3 regions of the Streptomyces sp. NPDC111507 genome follow, and region 3 is predicted to be linked to each of the others. Evidence: riboswitches for the same ligand, from Rfam matches in the RefSeq annotation. Region 3 holds a riboswitch; each other region holds the start of a gene.
What was found. Region 3 has a riboswitch for cyclic di-AMP ahead of ACZ7M2_RS44940 (M23 family metallopeptidase). Riboswitches for the same ligand answer to the same signal wherever they lie in the genome.
Positions count from the first base shown of each region.

Region 1: another riboswitch for cyclic di-AMP. It lies ahead of ACZ7M2_RS46110 (M23 family metallopeptidase); the one in region 3 lies ahead of ACZ7M2_RS44940 (M23 family metallopeptidase).
Region 2: another riboswitch for cyclic di-AMP. It lies ahead of ACZ7M2_RS12120 (LysM peptidoglycan-binding domain-containing protein); the one in region 3 lies ahead of ACZ7M2_RS44940 (M23 family metallopeptidase).

Region 1 covers NZ_JBVKBU010000021.1:72,486-82,958, forward strand. Annotated here, with positions in the region: gene ACZ7M2_RS46075 (5-guanidino-2-oxopentanoate decarboxylase) at 1-838, shown strand, start outside; gene ACZ7M2_RS46080 (Glu/Leu/Phe/Val dehydrogenase dimerization domain-containing protein) at 847-2,073, shown strand; gene ACZ7M2_RS46085 (hypothetical protein) at 2,243-2,662, shown strand; gene ACZ7M2_RS46090 (TetR/AcrR family transcriptional regulator) at 2,688-3,308, shown strand; gene ACZ7M2_RS46095 (SGNH/GDSL hydrolase family protein) at 3,586-4,371, opposite strand; gene ACZ7M2_RS46100 (DUF6250 domain-containing protein) at 4,515-5,231, opposite strand; gene ACZ7M2_RS46105 (rhamnogalacturonan lyase family protein) at 5,228-6,271, opposite strand; gene ACZ7M2_RS46110 (M23 family metallopeptidase) at 6,514-7,494, opposite strand; cyclic di-AMP (ydaO/yuaA leader) riboswitch at 7,497-7,655, opposite strand; gene ACZ7M2_RS46115 (alpha-galactosidase) at 7,957-10,038, opposite strand; gene ACZ7M2_RS46120 (tyrosine-protein phosphatase) at 10,221-10,473, shown strand, end outside.
Region 2 covers NZ_JBVKBU010000002.1:999,063-1,009,535, reverse strand. Annotated here, with positions in the region: gene ACZ7M2_RS12130 (FAD-dependent oxidoreductase) at 1-130, shown strand, start outside; gene ACZ7M2_RS12125 (HAD family hydrolase) at 434-1,315, shown strand; gene ACZ7M2_RS12120 (LysM peptidoglycan-binding domain-containing protein) at 1,420-2,118, opposite strand; cyclic di-AMP (ydaO/yuaA leader) riboswitch at 2,123-2,283, opposite strand; gene ACZ7M2_RS12115 (hypothetical protein) at 2,436-2,879, opposite strand; partial or broken gene ACZ7M2_RS12110 (CocE/NonD family hydrolase) at 2,863-5,190, opposite strand; gene ACZ7M2_RS12105 (polyprenyl synthetase family protein) at 5,570-6,580, shown strand; gene ACZ7M2_RS12100 (CHRD domain-containing protein) at 6,753-7,784, shown strand; gene ACZ7M2_RS12095 (LolA family protein) at 8,030-9,253, shown strand; gene ACZ7M2_RS12090 (ABC transporter ATP-binding protein) at 9,318-10,268, shown strand; gene ACZ7M2_RS12085 (ABC transporter permease) at 10,255-10,473, shown strand, end outside.
Region 3 covers NZ_JBVKBU010000020.1:16,377-26,849, forward strand. Annotated here, with positions in the region: gene ACZ7M2_RS44915 (MFS transporter) at 1-1,121, shown strand, start outside; gene lhgO (L-2-hydroxyglutarate oxidase) at 1,483-2,688, shown strand; gene trmB (tRNA (guanosine(46)-N7)-methyltransferase TrmB) at 2,808-3,647, shown strand; gene ACZ7M2_RS44930 (PrsW family intramembrane metalloprotease) at 3,715-5,112, shown strand; gene ACZ7M2_RS44935 (aldo/keto reductase) at 5,116-6,060, opposite strand; gene ACZ7M2_RS44940 (M23 family metallopeptidase) at 6,119-7,156, opposite strand; cyclic di-AMP (ydaO/yuaA leader) riboswitch at 7,168-7,325, opposite strand; gene ACZ7M2_RS44945 (PP2C family protein-serine/threonine phosphatase) at 7,581-8,708, opposite strand; gene ACZ7M2_RS44950 (hypothetical protein) at 8,885-9,076, opposite strand; tRNA gene ACZ7M2_RS44955 (tRNA-Met) at 9,229-9,302, opposite strand; gene ACZ7M2_RS44960 (dihydrofolate reductase family protein) at 9,376-10,473, opposite strand, start outside.

The sequences.
Region 1 (10,473 bases), on a different contig from region 3:
GTGGCTGGCGGGTCGTGACGTCGTCCTCGCCGTGGGCACGGAGCTGGCCGAATCCGATTTCTGGTCGCCGCCGACCGCCCTTGGGGGCACGCTCGTCCGGGCCGACCTCGACCCGGACCAGATGCACTCCGGGCTGCCCACGGACATCGCGCTCGTCGGCGACGCGCGGGCCTCCCTGGAGGGGCTGTTGTCGGAAATGGGTCTCCACGCGCGCGTGCGACACGACATCCCCGACCCGCGAGGCGGCATCGACGTCGACGAGGTCGCCGCGGTGCGGGACGCGCGGTACGCCGGGAGTGCCGAGCGCGACACGCGCTGGATCCCGTACCTGCGGGCGATCCGCGCCGTCCTGGCCGACGACGCGGTCATCACCTCGGACAGTGCCCAGTGCTGCTACTACGGCGCGCTCCCGCACCTCCCGCTGGGCCCGGCGGGACGTTATCTTCACCCGACCGGCTTCGGCACGCTCGGCTACGCGCTGCCCGCGGCGCTCGGCGCCAAGGTGGCGTGCCCGGAGCGCCAGGTGGTGGCGCTGAGCGGGGACGGTGGCCTCCAGTTCACGGTGCAGGAACTGGCGACCGCCGCGCAGCTGCGACTCCCGCTGCCCGTCGTGGTGTTCGACAACGGCGGCTACGGAGAGATCCGCGACGAGATGGCCGCCCGTGGCGACCGCCCGACCGCGGTGGACCTCGCTCCGGTCGATCTGCCCGCCCTGGCCCGCGCCTACGGAGGACAGGGCACACGCGTGTGCCACCCCGACGAGCTGGCTCTCGCCCTCACCGAGGCGCTGCGCACGCCTGGTCCCACCCTGATCGCCGTCCCCGAGGAGACCCCATGACCACGCCCATGACCACACCCCCGACCCCACCGTCGGCCGCGCCGCTCACCCCGCCTTCGACCGCACCCCTGATCACGCTCACCTGGACCGACCACGTCACGGGCAGACCGGGCTATCTCGTGGTCGACCGGCTCGTCCGGGGCGTGTCCAGCGGCGGCCTGCGGATGCGCGCGGGCTGCACCCTGGACGAGGTCGCCGGGCTCGCCCGCGGGATGACGATGAAGGAGGCCCTGCACTACAACCCTGAGGGCCGCTACATCCCGCTGGGCGGCGCCAAGGGCGGCATCGACTGCGATCCCCAGGATCCGGCGGCGTACGGCCTGCTGGTGCGCTATCTGCGCGCCATGCGCCCCTACATCGAGAGCTTCTGGACCACGGGTGAGGACCTCGGGCTCACCCAGGACCTGGTCGACCGGGCCGCCGAGGAGGCGGGGCTCGTCTCGTCCATCCAGGCCGTGTACCCGCTGCTCGACGACGAGACGACGGCCCGTCGGCGGCTCGCGGACGCCTTCGCGGTCGACGTGGACGGGATCGGGCTCGACGAACTGGTCGGCGGCTGCGGTGTCGCCGAGTCGGTGCTCGCGGCCCTGGACCGGGCCGGGGTGGCACACGCGGGGACGCGTGTGGCCGTGCAGGGCCTGGGCACCATGGGCGGAGCCACGGCCCGCTTCCTCTCCCGCGCGGGCCTCGCCATCGTCGCCGTCGCGGACGTCAAGGGCACGATCGCGAACCCGGACGGGCTGGACATCGACGCGCTGCTCGCGGCGCGGGACGCCTACGGGACGGTCGACCGCGGCGCGCTGCGCCCGGCAGACCAGGAACTCCCGGGCGACGCCTGGCTGTCCATGGACGCGGAGGTGCTGGTTCCCGCGGCGGTCTCGTACGCCGTCGACACCGAGAACCAGCGGCAGATCGGCGCCCGCTGGATCGTCGAGGCGGCCAACATGCCCGTACTGCCCGAGGCGGAGGAGCTGCTCGCCGCGCGCGGGGTCGTCGTGCTGCCGGACGTCGTGGTCAACTCCGGGACGAACGCCTGGTGGTGGTGGACGCTCTTCGGCGACATCGGCGCGGACGCGGACGAGGCGTTCGCGTACACCCGGCGTTCCATGCGCGACCTGATCGACCGGATGCTGGCCCGCGCGGAGGCCGACGGTACGACACCACGGGCCGCCGCGCACGCCATCGTCGCCGACCGGCTGCCGGTGATCGCGGAGCGCTTCGGGTGGTACCGCTGACGGACACCCGCCGCGCGGCCCTCCCGTCATTCGCCTCGCGGCCCTCCCGCCATTCCTCCTGGGGAATTGAGACGCGGGGCCGGTGACAGCAGAGTCGGTGCAGCGAGGGCGCGCGAGCGCGAGTGACCGCCCCTCCCCACACGACGTCCGACTCGTACCGGGAGCAGCCATGCCCACCATCGACCCGCAGGACCTGATCGAGCGCTACATCGGCGTCTGGAACGAACCCGATCCGGAGATCCGCCGCAGGACTGTGGACGAACTCTGGGCTCAGGACGGTCTGCACGTCCTCCGGCCGCCCCAGCAGATGCGGGACACCGCGGTGGGCCTCGGCTTCACCACCGCCGTCCTGGAGGCCCGTGGCCACGACGAACTGCACACGCGCGTGACCCGCGCCCACGACGCATTCGTCGCCCCGGGGACCTACGTCTTCCGGATCCAGGAACCCGCCCAACAGCTGCGGGACGTCATCACGTTCCGCTGGGAGTCCTTCCACACCGGGGAGGGCCGGGCCACGGGCGGTGGCCGGGAGTTCCTGGTCCTCGACGAGGACGGCCGCATCCGGTTTGACTACCAGTTCGTCGACTGACCCCGTCGAGCATTAGGGTTACCGCGTGGCGAGGGTGCGGTTGAGCGTGGCGGAACGGCGCGAGGAGTTGCTGCGCGCCGCCATCGAGCAGATCGAGGCGCGGGGCGTGGCGGCGGTGCGCATCGCCGATGTGGCCTCGGTGCTCGGGGTGAGCAACGCGTTGGTGCTGTACCACTTCTCCACCAAGGAGAAGCTGGTCGCCGCCGCGTTCACCTACGCGGCCGAGGACGACCTCGCCCATCTGCGCAAGCTGCTCGGCCGTCGTACGTCGGCGCTGCGCAGGCTGCGCGCCGCCGTGCGCTGGTACGCGCCGACCGGTCAGGCCAAGGGCTGGCGACTGTGGATCGAGGGCTGGGCGGCCGCCTTGCGCGAGCCCGCGCTTCAGGAGGTCACGCGTGATCTCGACAAGCAGTGGAAGGCCGCGATCACCGAGGTGATCGTGGAGGGAGAGGCGGCCGGCGAGTTCGAGTGCCCGGATCCCACGGGTGCCGCCCTGCGGTTGACGGCGCTGCTCGACGGGCTCGCCGTGCAGATGACCGCCTACACGGGAGCGGTGTCGCGGGCGCGGGCCCAGGAGTGGGTGGACGAGGCGCTCGCCCGGGAACTGGGGCTCGCGCGAGAGGCGTTGACGGCGGCGGTGCGCTGAGGCGCACGCCGGGGCACGCGCCTGGACGGTTCGGTCGGCAGTCGCCGCACCACCACCCACCGGGCGGATCGGTCCGGCTGCGGCCTGCCCACCGCCGAGCCACTGGCGAGGCCTCCACGGGCACGCCCGCCCGACTCGGCGACCGTCGCCGCGCCGTGTCGACACACGACGACACCGCACGACGCCGCCGCGCCACAGGGGCCGCAGGCGCGGCGGCGAGTTCGGTCCGGGCCGCGCCCACTCCCGCCAAGCCACCGGCACGTCGGAGACCCGTCGTTCAGGCCACGGACTCGATCCGCATCTTGATGTCGTCCGGCGAGAGACTGCCCTTGGCGGCCACGTGGTCGCCGGAGGACTCCCCGCGCAGTCGGCGCCCGATCCACGGAACGAGGTACTCGCGTGCCCAGTGGATGTCGTCGCGCCGGACCTCGAGCGTGCCGCGGGGCGGCAGCGGAGGCCAGGGCTGGTCGGGGTCCGCGGGCACTTCGAGGCCGAGGACCTGGCCGGCGCGCAGCGCGACCCGGGTGTGGCCCTCGGGCGAGAGGTGCAGGCGGTCGCCGTCCCAGGCGCGGCGGTCCTGGATCGTCTTCAGGGACCACAGGTCGAGGACCGGACAGCCGTACCGGTCGGCGATGGCCCTCACGTGCCCGTTGTACGTGGCTATCTTGCCGCGCAGATGCTTCAGCACGGGGACGGTACGGGTGTCGAAGCCGGTCGTCACCATGACGGTGCCGACGGCGGAGGTGAGGTCGGCGATCGCGCGCTCGAAGCGCTCGGCGACCTCGTCGGGGTCGGTGCCCGGCCGGATGATGTCGTTGCCGCCCGCGCAGAAGGAGACCAGGTCGGGGGCGAGTTCCTTGGCGCCCCGGAGCTGGTCCTCGACGATCTGGTCGAGCAGCTTTCCGCGTACGGCGAGGTTGGTGTAGGTGAAGTCGCCTTCGGGCCGCCGGTCGGCGAGGAGCACCGCGAACCGGTCGGCCCACCCGACGAAGGCCCCGTCGGGGCCGGGGTCGCCCACGCCTTCGGTGAAGCTGTCCCCCACCGCCACGTACGACCCGATCACTGATCTGTTGTCACTCTTCGAATCGTCTGCCACATCGGCCCATGATTCACCTTTCGATGTGAGCTACGCGACCGTAAGAAGGGGTTGACGGGTGGTGAGATAAGCCACTCGTAAAGTGTGACCGAATCCGGAATAAGGCTCTGTCAGGAGTGGTTGAACAGCCGCCACACCTGGAAGCCCTCGATCCGGAAGTGGCTCCATGTGGTCCGGAACGCGAAGTGCCCACTCGTGTACGGCTCCGGGTCGACGTAGTCGAAAACGAGCCGTCCGTTGTTCCACCAGCGGACCGTGGAGCCGTCCGAGACGACCCGGACACGATGCGGCTCGTTGGCCGTGAGCAGCGGCTCCGTGTAGTCGTAGACGAGTGGGCGGACGCCCGGCTCCCCCACGTACCGACGCAGCCGCGTGGTCGTGTTGGTGTTGGCGCCGTATCCGACGTAGTACGTCTTCAGGTAGTCGTATTCGGCCAGGGCGCCGCCCCGGGGAGTGGCGAAGAGGTCGTCCGGGGAGCGGACGTCGACGGCGTTCCAGAAGTTGTTGAGGTCGGAGACCCGGTCGTTGACGCCACCCTCGGAGACGGGTGTGGCGGTGTACTCGATGACGTACGGCCCCTCGAGCCGCTGCTTGAACCAGACCGTCGCACCGCTCGGTACGTCGATGTCCAGGACGCCGTGTGAGGCGGTGACCGTGCCGCCGTCCTGCAGTTCGGTGACCCACTGGCCGAGGCCGCGGCGGAAGCCGTCGTGGGCGATGAGCCGGCCGCGACGGTGGCGCGGCGTGGCGCTCGCGGCGGTGGCAGGGACGAGCGTCGACAGCGCGGCACCGGCGGCGAGGGTCGCGAAGGCTCTGCGGGTGGTCATGAGGTTCCTTCTGTGCGAGCGGCGGTGGTGATGGCGGGCTTCGGCACCCGCCGGGTCTCGGTGCCCAGGTGGTAGTCCGTGTACGTCGACTGGAGACAGCCGCGCACGATCCGGCCGAGGTGGTGGCCGGGGTTCTGGGCGAGCGTGTGGATACGGGTCTTCGTCGGTTCGGTGGTGGTGTACAGGCGCGGCGCGGTGTGGTCGCCGGTCTCGGCGAGGATCTCCTCGCGCCAGTCACCGAGGAGGTCGCCGTAGAACGGGGTCGCGTTGCGGGCGCCGGAGACGACACCGGCCGGGTCGAGGAGGCGCGTGCTGGTCTCGGCCTTCGGATCCCGCTTGTCGACGTGCGTGTTGTCGACGTGCGTGCACGCGAGGAGTTCGGCGCCCTTGTCGCCGTCCCACCAGATGCGGAAGTTGACGCCGGGCGTGGTCGTGGAGACCTTTCCGTCCTGGACGTTGAAGACGCCCGCGCCTGGGCGGGTGACGTCGGCGGTGGAGGTCCAGTACGCGTAGCCGGGGTGGCCGGGGTCGATGTCGGCGGCGCTGCCCCGGCCGACGTCGAGGTCACCGGGCCACGCGTGTTGCACGGTGTATCCGTCGGCGGCGGCCTGCGGAATCTCGGCGTAGCCCCGCGCGAGGTCGGGCGCCGCCGAACTCGGCTTCCGCTCAGGGCCGTTGACGACGGCACGCACGGTGTAGGTGCCGGTGCCCCGGCTGTCGTCCTGGTACGTGGTCGACCGGGTGACCGGCGCCTGGTCGAGCCGCCGTCCGCCCTTGTACACGGTGAACGCGATCGCGTCCCCGGTGGGGGCACCCCCTGTTCGAGCGGAGCCGAGAACTGGGCGGAGCGCGTACTCCGTGCCGAGTAACCGCCGGCTCAGGAAGGTGCCCTTGCCCGAGGGGACGGCGACCAGACCGCGGTCCAGGTTCTCCACGATCCGGCGCGGCGGCGGATGCTGTTCGGTGGCGTGCGAGGGCGCGGCGACCAGACCGGCCGGCAGCGCGGCGGCGGTGCCGACGCCGAGTCTTCGAGGTCTCACGATGGCGTGCTCCTTGCGGTGGCGACGACGGTCGCGATGCCGCCGCCGAAGACGCAGAAAGCGCTTACGGAGATCACTGTGAAGCCCCACTCGCACCGTGTCGAGACCTCGTGCGCAGGTGCCACAAGGCCGCAATGTGCCGATCATGAAAGGACCACGCCGAGACGCGTGGCGAAACGCCGAGGGTCGGACCCCGCGATCGCGGGGTCCGACCCTCGAAGACGTGAGAGGCGCGGCGGGTGTCAGCCGACGGCGACACCGTGCGAGCGCAGATACGCGACCGGGTCCATGTCCGAGCCGTAGTTCGGGGTGGTGCGGATCTCGAAGTGCAGGTGCGGACCGGTGACGTTGCCGGTCGCGCCGGAGAGGCCGATCTGCTGGCCCTCGGTCACGGTCTGGCCCGCCGAGACGGACAGGGCGGACATGTGGGCGTACTGCGAGTACCGGCCGTCGGCGTGCTGGATGACGACCTGGTTGCCGTACGCGCCGCCCCAGCCGGCCGATACGACGGTGCCGGCGGCGACGGCCTTGATGGTGGTGCCGGTCGGGACCACGAAGTCCACGCCGGTGTGATAGCCGCTGGACCACATGCTGCCGGCGACCTTGTAGCCGGTGCCGATGGTGGCGCCCCCGACCGGCAGGGTGTAACCGGTGTCGGTGGCGGTGCCGGTGGCCCGGGGGGCGGCGGCCTGGGTCTTGGGCGCGTCCGCCGCGCCGGACGACCCGGTGGCCGACTGCGCCGACGACCGCGTGGACGTCTTGGCGGACGACTGCGTGGACGTCTTGGTCGACGGCTCGGTGTCGTCGGTCGACGCGGCCCTCTCGCCGATCGTGAGCTTCAGACCGGGGTGGATCAGCGAGGGGTCGCTGCCGATGGCCTGGCGGTTGTCGGAGTAGAGCTTCTGCCAGCCGCCCCTGACGTGCTGCCGCTCGGCGATCCTGGAGAGCCAGTCGCCGGCCTTCACCGAATAGGTTTTCGTCGAGACCGTGGACGTCGTCGCCGTCTTTTCCGAAACCGTCACGGTCTTTTCCGAAACCGCCGCGCCGTAAATGGTCGCGGTCTTTTCCGGAGTGGACGAAACCGCGGCCGTCGGCGTCGCGGCATGGGCACCGGCGGCCCCCATCAGCGGCAGCGCGAGGGCGGCGCCACCGGTTCCGGCCACGGCGATCGAGCGTGAGAAACGCTGGGACTTGGGTCGGCGGTGCTTACCCTTCGCGGGCATGAAGAATTCCTCTCCGGCGCCTGCGGGGTGAGCTGTCGGGTGCGGGCTGGAGATGCCCGGCCACGCGGCTGCGCGGCTATACCCCTAGCCGTTCCGGAGACCGGAACAGGCGTGGTACCTGTGGGTCCCCCGCTCCTGCCGGTTACCGGTGGGTGTGCGGATACCGGGCGGCGGCAGGATTGGGCGTCCGTCCGGATTGAGGGCGAACGTAAGCGAGATGGGGGCGCATCGCCAACCATGTGGCTTTTCTGCGTGCATGCCTTTCTTGATCCAGGCCGGAATTCCGGTCACCCTCCGTGGACAATGACCTCCGCCACCTCTCGACCCGCCCGGGAATTCGGGCGGATCGAGAAAGCGGGCCCGCAACGCATCGTCACGAATATGACGCTGCTCACGCAGGTCACACCACGGTCCTTTATTCCAGCTCCAATTAGAATTAAGGCATCAATAAGGACAGATCGCTCACATACGGCGTAGTCGGACAACTGCCGCATCGAAGTCCCCGCGCAGCCTCGTCCGCAACCCGTGATGCAGCAGCACCGCACCTCGGTGCACTTCGCCCGTTTCGCGGCATTCGTACGCGGCGCTCGGATCGAGCCCGCGCAACCGGAGCGGGGCGACCGGCTCGCCGTGACGCTGGGCCTGGAGCAGGGCGAGGACGACGGTCTCGTCGCCGTGGACGTACTGCACGGCGCTCAGCCCGCCCTCCGGAGGCCGCAGCCGGTAGAGGTCGCCGCGCTGCACGACCGGCCGAATCTCCTTGTAGAGCTCCACCCACTCCCGCGCCTCGACGAGGTCCGCCTCGCTCCAGTCGGCCAGGTCACCGCCGACCCCCAGCACCCCGGCCATGGCGCTCACGAACCGGAAGCGCAGCGAACTGATCCGACCGTTGAGCTGCGCGTTCGGACTGTCGGTGACCCAGGCGGCCATGATCCGGGCCGGGTGGATCTGGCTGAAGCCGTGCTGGATGGCGAGCCGGTCGAGCGGGTCGGTGTTGTCGGAGGTCCACACCTGGTCCGTACGCGCCATGACGCCGAGGTCGATCCGGCCGCCACCGCCCGAACAGGACTCGAAGGCGACCCCTGGATGCTCGGCGCGCAGCCGGTCCAGGAGCCCGTACAGGGCCTCCACGTGCTCGACCCACAGTTTCTGCGGATACGGCTCGCCGGGCCAACCGGCGTCCGTGAAGCAGCGGTTGAAGTCCCACTTCACATAGTCGATCGGGGCGCTCGAGAGCAGGCCGTCGAGCTGCTCCCACAGGTACTCCTGGACATCCGGTCGGGCGAGGTTGAGTACGAGCTGGTTGCGGAACTCCGTCCGGGTCCGCCCCGGCTGGAACTGCACCCAGTCAGGGTGCGCGCGGTACAGCTCGCTGTCCGGGTTGACCATCTCCGGCTCGACCCAGATCCCGAACTGCATGCCGAGCGCGTGCACGTCGTCGGCGAGCGGCTTCAGTCCCTGCGGGAAGCGGTCCGGGTTGGGGGCCCAGTCGCCGAGCCCGGCGCGGTCGCTCGTCCTTGCCCCGAACCAGCCGTCGTCGACGACGAACAGCTCGACGCCCATCTCCGCGGCCCGCCGGGCCAGCTCCCGCTGCCGCTCCTCGGAGATGTCGAAGTGGGTGGCCTCCCAGGAGTTGAAGAGCACCGGCCGGTCCTGGTCCGCGTCCGGGATCACGAACGCCCGCTGGTACGCGTGCCACGTCCGGCTCGCCGCGCCGAAGCCGCCGTCGCTCCACAGCCCCGCGAAGACGGGGGTGGTGTACGACTCCCCCGCCTCCAGGCGCAGCAGTCCGGAGTCGTCGTACCCGGCGCCGCCGGAGACCTGCACGCGCGCGTCGGGGAGTTGGGCCACGCAGATCCGCCACGAGCCCGACCAGCCGAGCGCGCACCCGTAGACCTCGCCGCTCTCCTCACTCGCCCCGCTGTCCAGCGCGACCCACGGCAGGTGCTGGTGCCCGGTGTGCCCGCGGCGGCTGCCGATGACCTTCTCACCGTAGGTGAGGGGGGAGCGCGCGAGCCGGGACTCGGCCGCCCACCGCCCGTGCAGCTGGGAGAGGCGCCACCCGTCGCGCTCGGGCAGCGTCCAGGTCGCGGAGTCCGCGCGCAGCAGCTCCAGGGAAGGTCCTTCGTTGGCCAGGGTCACCCAGCGCTCGACGACGTCGCCGCGCATCCGGTAGTGCAGGGTGATGCCGAGCCCGTCGTCCGCGAAGCGCAGCCGCAGTTCGTCGCCGTCGGCGTGTCGCTCCACGAAGGATGTCTCGAAACGCCACTCGGTGCCGCGCCGCTCCTGTGTCCGTACGGACAGCGCCGGGCGTACGAAGCGGGGGCCGCCCTCGACGGGATACTCCTCGCGCCCGTCGAGCCGGGACTCGAAGGGCCGGTACGGCGGGCCGGGCAGGGCGGCCAGCGACTCGGCGTCGGCGAGGGTGATCCGTGGCCCCCAGTGGACATGGAGCAGTTCGTCGAGGTCGGTCAGCCGTAGTGCGTAGCTGCTCGTGGGACCCGAGAGAAGCCACGTACGACCATCTTCGCCGATATCGATCATCAAACCCTCACAGATTCGAACATCCGCACTCAATCGCCAACATCATCAACGGCGTCTCACCCGGGAGGCAACGGCTGTGGACAACTTCATTGCCTGAGGAACCCATGTCGTATCGTCGAAAGCGCGATTCCCGTCGGCGAGCGTCGCCGAGCAGCGCCGGCGGTCCAATGGGAGGAGCCCCCGTGACGCAGCAGGTGCCGTCGACCGAGCCGGAGCTGGCCGGAGTGCGCAACTTCCGAGACGTGGGCGGCCTGCCCACCGTGGACGGCCGGCGAGTGCGCTACGGACGGCTGTTCCGCAGTGGTCATCTCGCGCACGCCACGGAGGAGGACGCCGCGTTCCTCTCCTCTCTCGGGCTGCACACGATCTTCGACTTCCGCAATGCCGCGGACCAGAAGCTGGAGGGGCCGGACGTCGATCTGCCGGGCGTACGGA
Region 2 (10,473 bases), on a different contig from region 3:
CTCGGTGCCCGGGCTGTACTTCACGGGGTTGCCGGCGGCGGCTTCGTACGGGCCGGTGATGCGGTTCGTGTGCGGTACGGAGTTCGCTTCGCCGCGGCTGGCCAAGCACTTGGCGGGCGCGCACGGGTGAGGTGGCCGGGGTCCGTACGGCCGGAGGGGACGGTGACTGGTGGGCCACGCCGTGGGCGGGGCCCAACCCGTCGCGTCGGAGCTTGTGTTGGGCTCAGGCGGCCACAGTCACCGCAGCCGCGTCATCCTCTGGAGTGACATTCCGCTCGGAGTCTTTTCGTACCGCCCGCTCGGTGGGCGGGGGCGGAAGTGCACTCTGTACGCCCGGTACGCCCCGTACGGTGAACGGCGTTGCTGACGGGATACCGGACGTCGTCCGGTTCACGCCGGGCCGATGAGTCGTTCGATCCGTATTCTTCGGATCATGGCCGCTCCGACTGCATATTCACTTATCGCCACTGACCTGGACGGAACGCTGCTCCGCGGCGACGACACCCTCTCCGACCGGTCCCGGGCCGCGTTGGAGAGGGTGGCCGAGGCGGGCGCCCGACACCTGGTCGTGACGGGGCGCCCGGCGCCGAGAGTACGACCTCTGCTCGACGAACTCGGCGGCACGGGACTGGCGGTGTGCGGGCAGGGGGCGCAGCTGTACGACGCGGCGACGGACCGACTGCTGTGGTCGGTGACCCTGGACAGGGAACTCGCGGAGACCGCGCTCGGCAAGATCGAGGCGGAGGTCGGGCTGCTCTACGCCGCGGTGGACCAGGACGGCGTGGACGGGCTGACGCTCATCGAGCCGGGGTACGTGATGCCGCATCCGACGCTTCCGGCGGTACGGGTGCATCACCGCGACGACCTGTGGACGGAGCCGATCAGCAAGGTGTTGCTCCGCCACCCGTCGCTGTCCGACGACGAGTTGGCCTCGGCGGCCCGGGGCGTGGTGGGTTCGCTGGCCACCGTCACCATGTCGGGGCCCGGGACCGTCGAACTCCAGCCATGCGGCGTGACCAAGGCAACCGGTCTGGCGCTCGCCGCCGCCCACCTCGGTCTCACTCCCGCCGCCACCATCGCCTTCGGCGACATGCCCAACGACATCCCCATGTTCGACTGGGCCGACAGGGGGGTCGCCATGGCCAACGCCCATCCGGAGCTGAAGGCGGTGGCCGACGAGGTGACGTTGTCGAACGAGGACGACGGGATCGCGGTGGTGCTGGAGCGGCTGTTCCCGTACCGGTCGGACCGGTTCCGGGAGTCCGGAGAGCCCGGTGGGTCCCGGCAGCTCTCCGAGTCTCTCCGACCTCACTAGCCATATCGGTTACATCGGGCATATGGGCTATATCGGTCGTGTTGGCCGCATCAGCCCCGGCAGTCGTACCAGCCCTACCGGCCCCGCCAGCCCCGCCAGTCCTGTCAGTAGGCTCCGTTGACGTTGTCGATCGAGCCGTACTTCGCCGCCGCGTAGTTGCAGGCGGCCGTGATGTTCGCGACCGGGTCGTAGGGGTTCATCGACGTGCCGGGCACGTGGTAGGCCTTGAACGTGGGGTCGATGACCTGGAGCAGGCCCTTGGAGGGGATGCCGGCCTTGGCGTTGGAGTCCCAGTTGTTGATGGCCAGGGGGTTTCCGGAGGACTCGCGCATGACGTTGCGGTGGATGCCGTTGTAGGTGCCGGGGATCTTGGCGCGGGCCATGATGTCCAGCGAGTGCTTGATCCAACCGTCGAGGTTGTTCGCGTACGTCTTCGAGTTGGTGGGCGCCGTCTTCGCCGGGGTCTTCTTGGTGGTGGTTTGGACGGTTTTGGTGCCCACGGTCAGGGTGAGGCCCGGACGAAGCGTCGTCGGGTCGGGGCCTATGACCGCGCGGTTGGCGGTGTACAGCTTCGCCGGGCCGCCGCTCGTGGGGTACTTCTTCGCGATCGTGGCCAGGGTGTCGCCCGCGACCACCTTGTAGGTGATGAGCTGGACATCGGTGCTGGTGGCCGTGGCGGCCTGCGCGCAGGTCGCGCTCACGAGCGGAAGGGCGAGTGCGACTCCGCCCATTCCTGCGGCGAGGATGCCCCGAGTGAGCATGCCCTGGATCTTGAAGTTGCGGTGCTTGCCTCGTGCGGACATGGCGAATTCCTCTCCGGCGCCTGCGAAGTGAGCTGTCGGGTTCGGGCGGGAGCTGCCCGGCCGCACGGTGTGTGCGACTTCACCCCTAGCCGTTCCGGTGTCCGGATCGGCGGCTTACCTGGGTCCCCCGCTCCTGCCGTGCGTCTGTGTGGGTGGGTGGGGTATTCCGGTCGGCGGCAGGATTGGGCGGTCCGTCCGGATCGACGTGAACGTATGCGAGAGCACATGTCCGGAACAAGCCCTCATTTCCCGGTGTAGATCGCTTTCACCTGGGTGATACGAGGGAGAAAATGCCCGATTAATCCGGAACGCGACGCTCAACTTGCCTTATGCAAAGGGGGAGTCGTCAAGAGGGGATAAAGGGCCCACTTCGCATGGGAGTGACCCAATTCACGCGACCAAGCAGAAATAAAGCGGCACTGGCGGCAAATCGGACATCGCGCTTCGAGTGTCCAGGCCGGTGAGCCCGCGGGCGGAGCCGGGCGGACCTCCCATACGGACAGGTCCGTGTCGGGGTCGTCGTCGGGCAGCCGGCCGGCATTGGGCTTGAAGTAGAGGCCGTAGGCCCAGTATTCGGGGAGTTCGTGGCACATCAGGTCCGGGTGGGGACCGAACTCCTGCCCCGCGTAAGCCCTGTTGATCCTCGCCACCGCCTCGGCCCGGGGGATTCCGAAACGCGTGACCATCTCGTCGGCCATCTCGCGGAAGTACGCGAGCATCCCCTCGTCCAGGGCCATCAGGAACTCACCGGTCCGCGCCATGCTCTTCAGGGTTGCCCATGCCGTGGCCGGGTCTCCAGTCCGCCGTCCGGGGGATTCTTCTCTCCCACGTCCGATGGAAGACCACCTCGTTGCCGTCCTTGCAGATCGGCTCGTTCGAGGCAGATCGGCTCGTTCGAGGTGATGAACTCCCGGTCGTCGCAGCTGAGTTCGGAGCGTGTCTCGACCCGGGCGTCCCGGGGCAGCTCCGGGCGGTGCAGACGGATCGACCTCGTCGAGCGGGTACGGGCGGAGAGCGGGTCCGACTCGTGGATGGTGTACGTGTCCCGGGCGTCCTCCGTGCATTCGAGGCCGTCCGGGTGGACACGGGTGCCGTCGTGGCGAAGGTCGACCTCCAGTCGCCACTCGCCCCTCGCCACGTAACGGGCGACCAGGCGCGCGGGGCGGGCTCGTCAAAGGTGACCGGGGATGTCACTCCTGGGGGTTCGGACTGCTCCGGCTCCTCGAAGGTGATCCTCAGGTCCGACTCCCTCGCTCGCACCGGAAGTTCGAGGGAACTGCCCGCCGGGTCCAGGACGAACCCCGCCGCCGAGCCCGGCTGGGGCCAGATCCACGGCCAGGAGGCGGTGGACAGGGAGAGCCGGATGCGGTGGCCGGGCGGGAATGCGTAGCCGATGGCGGCCAGGTCGAAAACCACGTCCTCCGTAGAGCCCGGTTTCCAGGAGACCGCCTGGTCGGGGTCATAGCGCGCTGTCAGGTTCGGGTCACCCCGGGTCACCGGCGTCGAGGAACCGTCGGCAGCGACGTCGCACACCCGGGCGATCGCCTGGCCTCAGGGGGAGTGGGACGTCAGGCGGAGGCGGACCCTGGGGCGCCCCAGGATCCAGGTCTCCCCCCGGGACCTCGAACTCGAGGCAGGCCGATTTCGCGTCCTCCTCCCGCTGGTTCGGCGGCAGGTCCGCGTCGTTCCCGACGGGGCGGAAACGGCCCGCGTCCACGCCCGTGTGCTGAGGGGAGCGCACCGGCACCGGTGCGCCCCGCAGCGCGTACGCGATCGGGGTCACGGAGGGGGAGAGCCAGGCGGTGTCGCCCACCCAGTGGCCGGGAAGGGACGGGTACGTCGTCGCCGGGGGGCGCGGCCATGACGTAGGAGCGCAGGAGGGGCTCCGTCATGACGCCACGGTTGCTCACGCCGGGGTCCGGATCGCCGTCCACGCCGAGCCCTGGATCGTCGTTCGCGCCGGGCCCTGGATCGCCGTCCACGCCAGGGCCCGGATCGGCGGTCGCACCGGGGTCAGGAACGTCATCCACGCCGAGGCCGGGATTGTTGATCACGCCGAGGCCAGGACGGCCGATCGCGTCGGGGCCAGGGCCAGGGCCAGGGCCAGGGCCAGGGCCGCGGTCGCGGTCGGGGCAGGCCCGGGCTCGGTGACGCTCGTACCGGTCGGTCTGAGCCAGTGGTCCCACCACATCGGCGTCTCCTGGAGGAAACCGATCGCCGGGCCCGGCGGCAGGCCCCGGTCCGGGTACTGGTGGCACCAGGGGCCGATCCGGCCGCGCACACGGTCGGCGGGAAGGCTCTCGACCAGCCGCAACACCGTGTCGCGGCACGGGTCGTACCGGCCGCCCACCGCGAGCACGGCGGCCCGGATCCCGCCGTATCCCCCGTCCTCGCGCACACCGGCGTGGCGCCAGTACGCGTCCCGGTTCGGGTGGGACGGCCACGTATGGATGAACGGCTCCACCGTCTCCAGGCGCTTCACCCACATGTCGCGCCACATCGCCCGGCCCACGTGCGCCGGATTCCGGCGGACGGGCGACGTCGGCGAGCGCCGTCGCCGCCCGGGCGTGCGTCTCGACGGCGAGGACGGAACCTCCCATGCGGTGCCCGTCGTTGTCATAGGGATCGTCGGTCGCACAGACCGTGACGATCGCCTTGAGCGGTTCGGGCGCGAGGGTCGCGATCCGGAGGGAGGTGAAGCCGCCCCGGGAGATGCCGAACATGCCCACCGCGCCGTTGCACCAGGGCCGGTCCGCCAGCCAGTGGATCACTTCCACCCCGTCGGCCCGCTCACTCTCCCCGTACGGGTCCGTCGGCACGCCCTCCGAGTTGCCGTAACCGTGGGCATCCACCCGGACGGAGGCGTGGCCGTGGCCCGCCTACCAGGGGTGGCGCTGCCAGTCGCGTGGCGCGGTCCGGTCGGTGAGCCGGTCCGGGAGATATTCGAGGAGCGCGGGGACGGGCGCGTCGGTCAGCGGGCGCCACACGCGCGTGCAGGCGGGTGCCGTCCGGGAGAGGGATCCACAGATCCTCGTGAGTCGTCTCGTGCGAGAAGGACGTACGGATGTGCATGCTCATCACGGTGTCCTGGGTGTCCATGGTGCCCAGGGGTCGTCCTCGGTGCCCCGGTCGTCTTCGGCGGTCGGTCCTCAACCACGTCCGATCAGTCAATACGTCTCATATCCGGTCGTATCGACTGATCAAGAACATGTCGCCCGTGATCCCGTACCGCCCGGGTGTGGGACTGTCTGCCGCTCGGGGGACATCGGGTGGCGGGGGAGAGGGAAGTCGGGAGGAAGTCGGCAGTGGGGACGGTGGGCGCTCGTGGTGATCGAAACGTGACCGGATACGCTGACTTGAGTGATGGCAGCGACACATCGACAAACCGTGTCATCGACCGAATGATCGACCGAGTTCGCCATGTGATCGTCAGCAGACAGGAGAACCTCTCGTGACCGTCGTCGGGCCGTTCGGGCTGAGCGTGCGGGACCAGGCTCTCGAAGCCGATGTCCAGGCCGGATTGACGGCTGTGGAGGAGGGCTTGCTCGAAGTCACCAAGAGCGAGGTCCCCTTCATCACAGAGGCCGCGCAGCACCTGCTGCGCGCCGGCGGGAAGCGGTTCCGTCCGCTGCTCGTGATGCTCGCCGCGCAGTTCGGTGACCCCTACGCGCCGGGTGTCGTGCCCTCGGCCGTGGTCGTCGAACTGACCCATCTCGCCACCCTGTACCACGACGACGTGATGGACGAGGCCGACGCGCGGCGCGGCGTGCCCAGCGCGAACACCCGCTGGGGCAACTCGGTCGCCGTGCTCACCGGCGACTTCCTCTTCGCGCGCGCGTCCCACACCCTGGCCGACCTCGGGCCCGAGGCCGTCCGTATCCAGGCGGAGGCGTTCGAGCGGCTCGTCACCGGACAGATCCTGGAGACGGCGGGACCGCGCGACGGGCGCGACCCGGTCGACCACTACCTCGACGTGCTCGGCGGCAAGACCGGCTCGCTGGTCGCCGTTGCGTGCCGGTTCGGCGCGATGATGTCGGGCGCCGACGAGACGGTCGTGGACGTGCTGACGCAGTACGGGGAGCGGCTGGGCGTCGCCTTCCAGCTCGCGGACGATGTGCTGGACATCGCCTCCGACTCGCACGAGTCCGGGAAGACGCCCGGTACGGACCTGCGCGAGGGCATCGCCACGCTGCCGGTGCTGCGGCTGCGTGAGCGGGCGGAGCGGCTCGGTCTCGCCGAGGACATCGCGCTGTGCGAGCTGCTTGCCTCCGACCTCACGGACGACGACCGGCACGCGGAGGCGCTGGCCCTGCTGCGGACGCATCCCGCGCTGGAGCAGGCCCGCCGTGACACCGTGCGCTACGCGGAGGAGGCCCGCGCCGCGCTCGTTCCGCTCCCCGAGTGCGATGCGAAGGCGGCGCTCATGGAGCTGGTGGACGCGGTGGTGCACCGGGCCGGATAGGTGCCCGGAGCGAGCCGCTGACGTACGCCCTCCCCGGGGCGGGTGAAGAGGCCCTCCCTCCTGTGGCGCACGTCACATTGTTGGATTGAGTCCAGGGTAGGAATCGGTCCGTACTCCCGTACAGAAGCTGACGCAGGGGGCGTCGGCTGCATTACGGGGAGAAAAAAGAATCATGGAATCGAACGCCACGTTCAACGCCATGTCGGACATGCGTCGCAAGGGCCTGATCATGGCCGGTGTCGCGGTGGCAGCCGCAGCTGGTGTCGCCGCCGCCGTCATCCCGGCGGTCGCCGCCGGCGGCAGCCACCACAGTGGCCAGGGCGGCATGAGCCACTCGACGCACGGCGACCAGACCATCGTCGCGCAGAGCGGAGTCGTCGGCGGCAGCGGCGGCACCCTCTTCGCCACCAGCCTCCGTGGCGCCAACGAGGTGCCCGTCCAGGGCGGCCCCGCCGTCGGCGACAAGGACGGCGCGGCCCTGGAGTTCATCAAGGTCAAGGGGGACAAGGTGTCCGTCGCCGTGACCTGGCGCGGCACCGGCAGGCCGACCATGCTCCACATCCACCAGGGCGCCAAGGGCACCAACGGCGGCGTCAAGATCGACTTCAGTGGGCTGCTCGGCAGGATCAAGGGCCACCACGTGGTCGGCACCGTGAAGGTGAAGGATGCCGCCCTGCTGGAGCGGTTGAAGAACGATCCGGGGGCGTTCTACGCCAATCTGCACACCGCCGAGTTCCCGGGTGGAGCCGTCCGCGGCCAGCTCCACAAGGTCACCGGCTCCTTCGACTTCCGTAACGCCCTCGGCAACTTCCAGGCGTCCGTGGTCAAGGGCAAGCAGATCTACGAGTGCAAGCCTGCCGAGGGCGGTGGCTACGCCTTCGCTCAGCGTGACGTCGCAGCGCTGCTCGGTGGCGACATCGTGCACACGTTCGTGAAGCCCAACTCCGGTACGCCGCAATGGGTCGCGCCCGACCGCAGCGCGGTCACCGGAGCGGTGATCTCCAAGACTCCGAACGGCGACAAGAACATCGCCGAGCTGGACCTCAAGGCCACCAGTTCCGGCAAGCACCGCGGTCTGCTGGCCGACACGCAGGAAATCCTGCGGCTCAACACCGTGGGCGGCGTCGCCCCGGCCGGCTCCTGCTCGCCGGGCACGATCGTGGGCGTGCCCTACCAGGCGGACTACGTGTTCGTGCAGCGCTGACGGGTACCGGGGCGCTGTGAGGCTCAGGCGGTGGTTTCCCCAACCCCTACGGGTCGGGGGAGCCACCGCCTCCTCACGTCATACCGCAGGACTACGTGGAGTTGAGTCCGGGGTCTGACGCTTCTCGTCGGACGATTTGGTCAGATTGAGAACACCACTCCTCACCGGTTCGGGTGAGAATGGCGGCTATAGGGGTGGAGAAGTGAGGACGGTAGGCCGCCGCCGACGACGGAGGTAAGGCACACATGGCACCGTACGAATCCGACAGGACCGCCGGGGCGGAAGGGCTGCCCGACGAGGCCGACGACGTCCGCGCAGGCCGGCGCAAGGCGGCTCGTTACGTCGTTCCGGTCGCAGTGGTGGGGGTGGCGGCCGCGACCATCGGGCTCGTCCCGGCGCTCGCCGACTCCGGCGACCCCAGCCTGCCGAAGATCACCGCAGAGCAGCTCATCGAGAAGATCGCCAAGTCGGACGTCCAGCAGCTGTCCGGCACGGTCAAGGTCAGCACCGATCTTGGACTGCCCAGCCTGGGCGGCCTGGAGAGCGGCATGCTGTCCGGCGCCACCAAGGGGTCCGGCGGCTCCTCCGCCGACCCGCAGTCCAAGCTCATGGAGCTGGCCTCCGGCACGCACACGGTGCGCGTCGCGGCCGACGGCCCGGACAAGGCCAAGGTCTCCGTCCTGGAGAACGCCGCCGAGTACAGCATCATCCACAACGGCAACGACGTGTGGGCGTACGACAGCAAGTCGAACGAGGTGTACCACTCGACGGCCCCCGAAGCCGAAAAGGGCCAGGAGAAGGCGCCGAAGAACGTCCCGACGACGCCCAAGGAGCTCGCCGACGAGGCCCTGAAGTCGGTCGACGACACGACCTCCGTGACGGTCGACGGCACGGCGCAGGTCGCGGGCCGTGACGCCTACAAGCTGCTCATCAAGCCGAAGCAGTCCGGTTCCACGGTCGGCGCGATCACCGTCGCGGTGGACGCGAAGACCGGGGTGCCGCTGAAGTTCACGCTGGTCCCGACGGGTGGCGGCGCGGCCGTTGTGGACGCCGGGTTCACCCAGGTCGCCTTCGCCAAGCCGGCCGCCTCGACCTTCGACTTCACCCCGCCGAAGGGTGCGAAGGTCACCGAGGGCGAGGATGGCAAGGACACCAAGGCCCCGGAGTCCGCTCCGAACCGTGGTGACCTCGGCAAGGGACTCGACGGTCTGAAGACCACCGGCAAGGGCTGGAACACCATCGCGGAGTTCGACACGGGCGGCCAGGGCATGCCCTCAGGCTCCTCGTCCGAGGGCGGCAACGTCTCCGGGTTCCTGAACTCCCTCGGTGACCACGTCAAGGGCAAGTTCGGCTCGGGCACGGTCTTCTCGACCCGCCTGGTCAACGCGCTGATCACGGACGACGGCAAGGTGTACGCCGGTGCGGTCACCAAGGACGCGCTGGTGAAGGCGGCCAACGCGGCCCACTGAGTACCGTACGTACGGAACTGACGTACGGAACCGACGTACGGACGAAGCCGAAACGAGGGAGCCCATGGAGGAGCGGTCCGACGAGGGCACGGTGATCGCCACCCGCGCGCTCACCAAGCGCTTCCGCGGCGGACAGCTCGCCGTGGACGGCCTCGATCTGACCGTCCCGGCGGGCAGCGTCTTCGGCTTCCTCGGACCCAACGGCTCGGGCAAGACCACCACCATCCGCATGCTGATGGGCCTGATCGAGCCGACCTCGGGCACGGCGCGTGTGCTGGGGCAGCCCATGCCCCGCGCCACCCGCGCCGTGCTCCCGCACGTGGGCGCCCTCATCGAGGGCCCCGCGTTGTACGGCTTCCTCTCCGGACGCGACAACCTCCTCCGGTACGACGCCGCCGACCCGACCGCCGACCCGCGCACCCGGCGTACCCGCGTCGGGGCCGCCCTCGACCGGGTGGGACTCACCGCGGCCGCGGGCAAGAAGGCGAAGGCGTACTCGCTCGGCATGAAGCAGCGGCTCGGGCTCGCGGCCGCGCTGCTCCAGCCCCGCCGCCTGCTCGTCCTGGACGAGCCGACCAACGGCCTCGACCCCCAGGGCATGCGCGAGATCCGTTCCCTCGTGAGGGAGCTGGCCTCGGACGGCACGACCGTCTTCCTCTCCTCACACCTGCTCGACGAGATCGAGCAGGTGTGCACGCACGCCGCCGTGATGGCACAGGGGCGGCTGATCACCCAGGGTCCGGTGGCGGAGCTCGCGGCGGGGGCGCGGGGGCGGCTGGTCGTGACCACCCCGGACCCCGGGGACGCGGCGCGTGTACTGAAGGAACAAGGGGTCACGGATCTCGTCGTGACGGAGACGGGCGTGAGTGCCGAACCTCCGGACCGCGAACTCGCCGAGCTGAACGCCGCGTTGGTCACGGCGGGCGTCCGCGTCCGTGGCTTCGGCGTCGAACGGGCCTCACTGGAGGACGCGTTCGTGGCGCTGACAGGGGAGGGGTTCGATGTCGCGGGCTGAGGCGGTACGCGTCGGGGACACGGAGGTACGGAAACCGAGCCCCCTGTGGACCTTCGGACTCTTCCGCAGCGAGCTCCTCACCACCTTCCGGCGCTGGCGGACCATCGCGCTGCTCGCCGTGCTCGCGGCCGTGCCGATCCTCATCGGCATCGCGATCAAGATAGAGACGCGCGACGGCTCGACGGCGGGCGGTGGCGGCGGCGAA
Region 3 (10,473 bases):
TCGGGCAGGCGGTGCGGTCCGCCACCGAGCTGTACCGCCTCGATCTCGCCGGCCGCCGGGCCGGCAGCGGCGGCATCTGGCAGTCCCTGGCGGGATCCTTCGCAGTGAGCGCTTACGCGACTCCCGCCTCACGGTGGCTGATAACCCCGGCCGACAGTTCGGTGGCGCGGGACGTGAACCCTTCCGAGGGCTCCGGGGCACCACTGAAAGTCGGCCACAGCGATGTGCAGAAGCTCCGCGAGGCAGCAGAGGACGCCAGGCGCTGGGACTCCAAGTACGGAGGTGGCGACTGGCGTTCGTCGATGGTGCCGGAATGCCTGCGGGTCGAGGCGGCACCGCTGTTGCTCGGCGCCTACTCCGACGAAGTGGGCAGAGCCCTGTTCGGGGCGAGTGCCGAGCTGACCCGCCTGGCGGGCTGGATGGCCTTCGACACGGGCCAGCAGGAGGCCGCCCAGCGCTACTACATCCAGGCCCTGCGCCTGGCCCGAGCCGCCGCCGACGTCCCTCTGGGCGGCTATGTACTGGCCTCCATGTCCCTCCAGGCGACCTACCGCGGATTCGGCGACGAGGGCGTCGACCTCGCCCAGGCCGCCCTGGAGCGCAACCGGGGGCTCGCCACCGCCCGCACCATGAGCTTCTTCCGCCTCGTCGAGGCACGCGCCCACGCACGCGCGGGTGACGCCCAGGCGGCCGGTGGGGCCCTGAAGTCGGCCGAGGGCTGGCTGGAGCGGGCCAGGGACGGCGACCACGACCCGAGCTGGCTCGGCTTCTACTCGTACGACCGTTTCGCGGCCGACGCGGCCGAGTGCTACCGCGACCTGAAGGCACCGCGCCAGGTGCGCCGCTTCACCGAGCAGGCACTGTCGAAGCCGACGGAGGAGTTCGTACGCTCCCACGGTCTGCGACTGGTGGTGTCGGCGGTCGCCGAGCTCGAGTCGGGCAATCTCGACGCGGCATGCGAGCAGGGCGTACGGGCGGTGGAGGTCGCCGGGCGGATTTCCTCCGCGCGCACGACGGAGTACGTGAAGGACCTTCTGCACCGTCTGGAGCCCTACGGCGACGAACCGCGTGTGGTGGAGCTGAGGGAGCGGGCACGGCCGCTGCTGATGGCCCCGGCCTAGGGCCTGTCCGGCGGATCAGGTCGCAGGAAACGGGCGGTGCCTCATCGACGCTGGCGAGTGGGGCTTGGTGCGTACAGCTGCAAGGCGGAGGAGGGCGTCGACGCGATGGGGGTCCCCCCGCTCGAGCGAAGCCGAGAGTGGGGGAGTCGGCAACCGACGACAACGCCGCAGATGTGCGTGCCAAGCCCCACGTCTGCGGCATGATCCGCCGGACAGGCCCTAGAACTAGGGCCTGTCGCGCCCACGCGGCGGATCCGCACCGTGCCGCAGCCCCGCGCCCCTTCGGGGACACGGCCCGCTTCCTGGGTTTGAAGGCATTGTCAGTGGCGCAGTGCACTCTTGAAGCCGGGAGGTGGAACAGGTGCGGGTCGCTTACGACTGCGATGTGCTGGTGATCGGCGGCGGGATCGTCGGCCTGGCGACGGCGTACGCGATCACGCGCGCCGCGCCGGGCACGCGGGTGACGGTGCTGGAGAAGGAGCGGGGCCCCGCCCGGCATCAGACGGGGCGCAACAGCGGGGTGATCCACAGCGGGATCTACTACCGGCCCGGCTCTCTGAAGGCGCGGTACGCCGTGCGGGGCGCCGCCGAGATGGTGAAGTTCTGCGCGGAGTACGACATCGCGCACGCCGTCACCGGAAAGCTGATCGTCGCCACGGAGAAGGCCGAGCTGCCCCGTCTGCACGGGCTCGTGCAGCGCGGCCGGGAGAACGGCATTCCGGTGCGGGAGCTGGGCCCCGCCCAGATAGCGGAGTACGAGCCGCAGGTGCGCGGGCTCGCCGCGATCCACGTGGGCACGACGGGGGTGTGCGACTACGTCGCCGTGGCCCGCCAGCTCGCCGAGTCCTCCGGGGCGGAGATCCGGTACGGGGCGCAGGTCGTGCGCATCGACCGCCGGCCCGCGCTCGGTGTCGCCGTCCGCACGGAGGACGGGGCGGTCGTGCGGGCACGGGTGCTGGTCAACTGCGCCGGGCTGCACTGCGACGAGATCGCGCGCCTAGCCGGGGACGAGCCCGGCATGCGGATCATCCCCTTCCGCGGGGAGTACTACTCCCTGGCGCGTCCCGAGCTGGTCCACGGCCTGGTCTACCCGGTCCCCGACCCCGCCTTCCCCTTCCTCGGCGTGCACCTCACCCGGGGGATCGACGGAGACGTCCACATCGGACCCAACGCGGTGCCCGCACTCGCCCGGGAGGGGTACGGGTGGGGGGTCGTCCGGCCCCGTGAGGTGGGCGTGGCCGTGGCGTGGCCCGGTTCCTGGCGGATGGCGCGGCGGCACTGGCGGTACGGGGCGGGAGAGCTGCGGCGGTCGGTGTCCAAGGCGGCGTTCACCGGGGCCGTGCGGCGGCTGCTGCCGGCGGTGACGCCGGACGATCTGATCCCGGCCTCGGCAGGTGTCCGGGCCCAGGCCGTACTGAGGGACGGCACCCTGGTGGACGACTTCCTCATCGAGGAGGGCCCGCGGACCGTACACGTCCTGAACGCACCGTCTCCCGCCGCCACGGCGTCGCTCCCGATCGGCCGCGAGGTTGCGCGCAGGGCGCTGGGGGTGCTGGCGGGGACGTGACGGGGTGACGGGCCGGTGGGTTCTTCGTCTGCGGGCCGGTGAGGAAGTCCGGGGCGGAGCCAGTGGGACGGGCAGGGGCGGCAGGCTGCTCCCGGGGGCGCCGTAAAATCGTCCTCACTGTGTCTGACTCCATTGACTCCCCCGAAGAGCCCCGGTCCAGCTCCGTCGCCGGAGGTGAGCCCCATCGGCATGTCCGGGCCAAAGGGGAGCCCCGGTTCCCCGACGGGCCGAAGGCCGACCCCGCCGGATCGCACTTCGAGCGGCGGATCCGGAGTTTCCAGCCGCGGCGCAGCCGGGTCACCACGGGCCAGGCGGACGCGTTGCAGCGGCTGTGGCCCAAGTGGGGGCTCGACATCGACGGGCAGCGGGTGATCGATCTCGCGGAGTTGTTCGGGGGCGAGCGGCCCGTCGTGCTGGAGATCGGGTTCGGGATGGGCGAGGCCACCGCGCGGATGGCGGCGGAGGACCCGGAGACGGGGATCCTCGCCGTCGACGTGCACACGCCGGGGCAGGGCAACCTGCTCAATCTCGCGGACCAGAACGGCCTCACCAACATCCGCGTCGGCAACGGTGACGCGATCATTCTGCTCAGGGAGATGCTCACGCCGGACTCCCTGAGCGGGCTTCGCGTGTACTTTCCCGATCCCTGGCCCAAGAAGCGGCACCACAAGCGGCGGCTGATCCAGCCGGAGTTCCTCAGCCTCGCCGCGACCCGCCTCAGGCCCGGCGCCCTCGTGCACTGCGCGACCGACTGGGAGCCGTACGCCGAGCAGATGCTGGAAGTGCTGAGCGCGCACCCGGACTTCGAGAACACCCGGCCGGACGGCGGTTACGCGCCTCGTCCGGACTTCCGGCCACTGACCCGTTTCGAGGGTCAGGGACTGGAGAAGGGTCATGTGGTGAACGACCTCCTGTTCCGGCGCGTACAGCACCGAGACCAGGACACATCCGGCGACTGAAGCCCCGCGGACGAACACCACCAGGCGCCGTCGCGGGCAGCGCCCCTCCCTCGTTAGGGTCAATGCCGTGGCCACCTTCCCCCCGTACCCGACGTATCCCGGCGGTCCCACCGGTGGGCCGGCCGACGGTGCACTGCGGCACGCGCACTGGTGGCAGCGGAAGTGGGTGCGCTACGGCGCGCTGATCACCCTGCTCGCGCTCTCCGGCCTCGTCATCCTGGCCCTGGTCCGCCAACAGACCGGCACCGAGGGCTTCCTGGTCGGGCTCGGCCTCGCCGTGCTGCCCGTGCCGCTCCTGGTCGCCGCGTTCCGCTGGCTGGACCGGGTGGAGCCTGGCCCCTGGCGCAATCTGCTCTTCGCCTTCGCGTGGGGCGCCTGCGCGGCGGCGCTGATCGCGATCGTCGCCAACAGTTTCGCGACCAGATGGATAGCGACCGCCACCGCCGACCCGTCCAGCGCCGACACGCTCGGCGCGACCGTCATAGCGCCGATCGTGGAGGAGTCCGCGAAGGCCGCCGCCGTGCTCCTGGTCTTCCTCTTCCGCCGCCGGGACTTCACGGGGATCGTCGACGGGGTCGTCATCGCCGGAGTCACCGCGACCGGCTTCGCCTTCACCGAGAACATCCTCTATCTCGGCACCGCCTTCGGCACGGACCAGCTCAACGGCGACCACGGCCTGGCCTCCGTCACCGCCGCGACCTTCTTCGTCCGCGTCGTGATGTCGCCCTTCGCGCACCCCCTGTTCACGGTGCTCACCGGAATCGGTTTCGGTATCGCGGCGCTGGCCGCCGAGCGCCAGCATGTGCGCCGCGTCCTGCTGCCCCTGACCGGACTGCTGCTCGCGATGGGCACGCACTCGATGTGGAACGGCTCGTCGAACTTCGGGGAGTACGGCTTCTACGCGGTGTACGGGGCGTTCATGGTGCCCGCGTTCGGTCTGCTCACCTTCCTCGTCATCTGGACGCGGCAGCGGGAGCTGAAGACCGTACGGACCGAACTCCCGGCGTACGCGGCGGCCGGGTGGCTCACCCCGCCCGAGCCGTACGTGCTCGGCTCGATGCGGGCGCGGCGGCTGGCCCGCGACTACGCCGCCCACCACTTCGGCAGGGCGGCGGCGCGCTCGGTCGCGCAGTACGAGGCGTACGCGACCTCGCTGGCGTTTCTGCGGCACCGGGGGCGCAGTGGCCGTGCCAACGCCGACTTCGTCGTACGGGAGCGGGAGTTGCTGCACGAGCTGTGGCGCCGCCGGGAGGTCGCCCGCCCCTCCCTCGCGTACGCGGCCCACGCGTCGGCCCCGGCCGTACCGGTGCCGCCGCAGCTACCGCCGCCGTGGCCCGGGTACGGCTACGCGCCGGTGCCCGGCCAGGTGAACCCCGCCGGCACACCCCCGTACCCCGCCGGCGCGACGACCCCGTATCCCGCCCCGGCAACGCCGTACCCCGCGTACAACCCCTACCAGTCGTAGGCCTCAGGCGGACGCTTCCGTCAGCCTGGCCACCTCCGCGTCCGTCAGGGTCAGGTCGGCGACCGCCAGCAGGGCCGGCAGCTGCTCGACCGTCCGTGCGGAGGCGATGGGCGCCGCGACCGTCGGCCGGGCGGCGAGCCAGGCGAGGGCGACCGTGGCGACCTCCGCGTCATGGGCCCCGGCGACCTCGTCGAGGGCGGCCAGGACGCGGATGCCGCGCTCGGTGTCGAGGTGCTTGCCTGCGCCCTCGGCCCGCGCGGAGTCGACCGTCGTACCCGGGCGGTACTTGCCGGTGAGGAATCCGGACGCGAGCGCGAAGTACGGCATGGCGGCCAGGCCGGTCCGGGAGGCGACCTCCTGGAGCGGGCCCTCATAGGTGTCGCGCGAGACGAGGTTGTAGTGGGGCTGGAGGGCGACGTAGCGGGCGAGGCCCTCGCGGTCGGAGAACTCCACGGACTCCGCGAGCCGCTCGGCGGAGATGTTGGAGGCGGCGATCTCCCGGACCTTGCCGGCCCGGACCAGTTCGTCCAGCGCGCCGATGATCTCCTCGACCGGCACCGAGGTGTCGTCGAAGTGGGTGTAGTAGAGGTCGATGTAGTCCGTGCCGAGGCGGCGCAGCGAGGCGTCGGCGGCGGCCTTGATGTTCGCCGGGGACAGGCCCTTGTACTCGGGGTGGGTACTGACCTTGGTGGCGAGGACGATGTCGGAGCGGTTGCCGCGCGCGGCGAACCACTTGCCGATGACCGTCTCCGACTCACCGCCCGTGTGGCCGGGGATCCACGCGGAGTAGCCGTCGGCGGTGTCGACGAAGTTGCCGCCCCCGGCCGTGTACGCGTCGAGCACGGCGAAGGACTGCGCCTCGTCGGCGGTCCAGCCGAAGACGTTGCCGCCGAGGGAGAGCGGGAAGACCTCGAGGTCGGAGGAGCCGAGCTTGCGTAGAGAAGTCATGCCTTATTTCAACAGCCGTAGCGGATTCCCATATTCCGCATACGGCCCGCGGGGACGATCAGGGGTTCAGGCCTTTGCTGTGCAGCCACGCCATCGGGTCGATCGCGCTGCCGCCGCCCGGGTGAACCTCCAGGTGCAGATGCGGCCCGGTCACGTTGCCGGTCGCGCCCACGCGCCCGATGACGTCGCCGGTGGCCACCTTCTGCCCCACGCTGACGCTGATGGAGGACTGGTGGCAGAACCACAGCTCCGTGCCGTCGTCGAGGGTGAGGATGGTGCGGTAGCCGTACGAGCCGGCCCAGCCCGCCTCCGTGATCGTGCCGCTGTGGATGGCCTTGATCAGCGTGCCGGTGGGGGCCGCGAAGTCGAGGCCGGTGTGGTAACCGGAGGACCACATGGAGCCCGCGTCACCGAAGCGGGAGGTCAGGGTGTACGAGGAGGTCGGCAGCGAGTAGCTCTTGGCGAGCTCGGCGAGGCGCGCGGCCTCGGCCTTCTGCTTGGCGTCCTCGTCCGCCTTCTTCTTCGCGGCGGCGACCTTGGCCTCGGCGTCGTCCTTCTGCTGGGCGGCCAGCGCGACCGCCTTCTTCGCGGCGGCGGACTCGGCGGCGTCCTGGGCCGCCTTGTCGATCTGGTCCTGCTGCGACTCGGCCTGCTGGATGATGCGGGCACGCAGCGCCTCGCCCGCGTCCGTGTTGCCCCGCGCGGCGTCGGCGCTGGTCACACCGGCGCTGGTGAGCGGGGTGGCGGAGCCCTTCGGCGTGCTGGAACCGCCGTCGGATATCAGCGCCTTGGCCGATTCGGTGACCGAGGAGAGGTCGGGCAGCGAGATGGAGACCGGCGGCTTGCCGGGCGCCGCGGTGGCCATGCCGCCCGCGCCGACGGCGGCGATGACGCCGACGCCCAGGACCGTGGAGCTGCGGGCGAGTCCTCCGCCGCGCTGCTTGGAGACGCGGTGCCGGCCACGGAGGGGACGGATGGAATCCTCGGTGGGGTTCCACTCCTCCCAGGGGCCCTCGTCCTTGCCGTAGGCGTAGCCAAAAGTCTGGGTGTCGTTCGGCGGGAACGAAGTGGGCTGGGCAGGCCGGTTGGACGCCACGTGGGCGTGCTCCTTTCCTTCCTTCTCGCCTACCGGGTTAGCTGACGGGTTCGGAGCAGGAAGGTCTCCTACGCGCGTCAACCCACGGTGTCTCCACCGTGAAAGACGCTCGATTCACCCCAAGTTGGTGGTTCCCCGGTTCCCTCGCGGGATTCGGCGCGTGCGCACGGAGCCGACTCTTGTGACGGCTGGGACGACCGCGCTGCGTTATCGAACGTTAATAGACGCGGGTACCGGATTCCAAGCTGTTCGTACTGATCATTAACGACTTTCGGCCAGGACTTACCGCCCATGACCGGCGGAAATCGGGCGAGTTGGCCGCGCCTCCCTACCTGGCGGTCATTTGACGGTGCATCAGTTGTTATGCGGAGGGACAGCGACCGATCACCCCTCGTGATATCGATCAAGAACGCCCCTTCCGTGGCTACGGCCGCCGTACGGCGAGCAGTGCCATGTCGTCCGTCAGGGCGCCGCCCGTGTGCAGCCGGACCTCCTCCACGAGCGTGGCCAGCAGGGCGTCGGGGCCGGGGAAGGTCCGTCCGGCCAGGCGCGCGGCCGGATCGTAGAAGCGCCCCTGCACGTCGCGGGCCTCGGACAGTCCGTCCGTGTAGAAGAGGAGCGTGGCCCCGTGCGGGAACTCCGTCTCCTCGGCACGGTCCGGCCAGCTGCCCAACTCGCCCATGCCCAGCGGCAGCGCGGGGTTCGCGGCGGAGAGCGTGACCAGCGTTCCGTCCGCATGCAGAAGCAGCGGCAGCGGGTGGCCGCGGTTGACGATCCTCACGAGGCCGCCCTCGTGCGTGATCTCCGCGAGGACGGCGGTGGTGAACCCCTCGAAGGCGTCGAGGCCCTCACGCCGGGTGCCCTCGCGGGCCAGCGCCCGCTCCAGCCGCTGCGCGACCGCCTCCGGCGTGGCCTCCTGCTCGGCCGCCTCCCGGAACGCCCCGATGACCACGGCGACGGCGGCCACCGCGTCCATGCCCTTCCCGCGTACGTCACCCACGGCCAGCCGCACCCCGTGCGGGGAGTCCTGCACCGCGTACAGGTCGCCGCCGATGAACGCGCCCGCCTGCGCAGCCTCGTAGCGCGCGGCGACGTCGAGGCCGCCGATCCGCCGGTCGGGTTCCGGCAGGACGGCACGCTGGGCCGCCTCGGCGATCTGGTGGGCCGAGGCGAGTCGTTCGTCGGTGCGGCGGACGAGAATGTTGATGAGCGCGGCCAGCACGCCGACGGTCGCCACGGTGGCGACCTCCGTGAGCGCGTCCACCTCGAGGACGATGCCGAGCCGGATGTGGATCGTGAGCACCGCGACGAGCGCCGCGACGCCGGTGAGCACGGTGCCGCGCAGCGAGAAGAGCGGGGCGGCCACGAGCGGCGCGGCCGTGAAGAGGGGGCCCGCGGTAAAGGCCATCGGGGTGAAGTAGTCGTAGAACGCGCCGACCAGGATGAGCAGCGCGGGCAGCACCCGGACGAGGCTGCGCGCGCAGGAGATCCGGCTGCGGTCCGCCTCGGGCCGTCGGGGCACCGGCTCGTCCCCCAGCCCCGGATCGGGCACGGGGTCCTCGGGCAACCGCCCACCGGACCGGTCGTGCTGCTTGTCATCCGGCTTCTCGTACGGCTCGCCGTACGGCTCCTCGGCCCGCTGCGCGCCTCCTTCCTGCTGCCCCACCCGTCCAGGCTTCCCGGCACGGGGGCGGGGGGCGAGCGGTGAGGGGCCGACCGGGGGACGCGTCAGTCCGAGGCCGACCACCGGACGCCGCCCGCTCCGCCGCGCCCGTGGTGGTGCCCGGCCGGGGCGACGACGGTCCCGCCGTCCGGCACGAAGTCATGACCGCCGTGACAGGCCCCGAGGAACAGCGCGCACACGGCGAGCAGCAGCGCGAGCGCCGGCGCGCGCCGGACCAGCCACCGAGGACGACTCATAGTGAGCGGAAGACTACAGAAAGTCGGGTCGGCAGGGAAAAACCGGGGCGGGACGGCGAACGGGAAAACCGGGCGGCAGGAAAACCGGAACGGCGAACGGGAAAAAACCAAGGGCCGGAACTCGTTTCCGAGTTCCGGCCCTTGGCCTTCAGTAGCGGGGACAGGATTTGAACCTGCGACCTCTGGGTTATGAGCCCAGCGAGCTACCGAGCTGCTCCACCCCGCGTCGTTGAAATTAGTGTACGCCATCCACGGGGCCCGATTCACCAGGCTTTTCGCGGACGACCGCGAGGCCGCCCCTACCCGGCCGCGAGAAGGTGACGATTGGGCGCCACAGCCCGCTCCTCGAACTCCGGCAGTACGACGACGTCCGCCCCCGCGGCCACGAGCAGACCGTTCCCGTCGGCCTCCGTCACGAACGTGTCGGGCTCGCGCCACGCGGTGACCACCCGCCGTACCCCCGCGTTGAGGATCAGCCGCGCACAGGGCGCGGGCCGGGACGCCCGCCGCGCGCACGGCTCCAGGCTGCTGTACACGGTGGCGGAGCCCAGCCGCGGATCCGCGGGGTCGATCTTCGCGAGTGCCGCCTCCTCGGCGTGCACGACGGGGTCGTCGCCCTCCCGCGAGTGTCCGCGCGCCAGCTCGGTGCCGTCGGCCGCCACCACCACCGCCCCTACGCTGAACGCGGTCTGCGACGGCGGACACAGCGCCGCCAGCTCGCAGGCGACGCCCAGCCAGTGCCGGTCCGCGGCGGAGGCGAGGGCACCTTCCCCGGGTGCGGTGGGGACGTAGCGGATGAGGACGACGTCCCCGACCGGCCGTGTCTCCACCAGCCGCATCCGGCCCGGCGGATATCCCCCGGGTCCGAACAGCCGTGGCGCGTGCGGCTCCCCCACGAAGAGCGGCGCGACGGCGAGCTGCAGCTCGTCCGCCAGCCCCTGTGTCATCAGTTGGGTGTGTACGCGCCCCCCGCCCTCGACCATGAGCCGCCGCACTCCGCGGACGTCGTGGAGGTGTTCGAGCACGACGCGCCAGTCCAGCTCGGCGCCGGTCGGGACCACGTCGACATCCAGTCCGCGCAGGGTGTCGGTGGCGCGTTCGGCGCCCTTGTCCGTCGTATAGACGACCTTCTCGCCGCCCGTGTGCCAGAACTGGGCGTCCGGGTCGAGATCGCCGGAGCCGCTGACGGTGACCTTGAGCGGGTACTCCGGGCGCCCGGCGGCGACCCGCGCCGCCCGCCGCTCGGCGGAGTTGACCAGCAGCCGGGGGTTGTCCGCGCGGATGGTGCCGGCGCCGATCAGGATCGCGTCGCTGGACGCCCGTACCTCGTCGACCCGGTCGAAGTCGGCCGGGCCCGAGAGCAGCAGGCGTTCGGGGCCGGTGTCGTCCAGGAAACC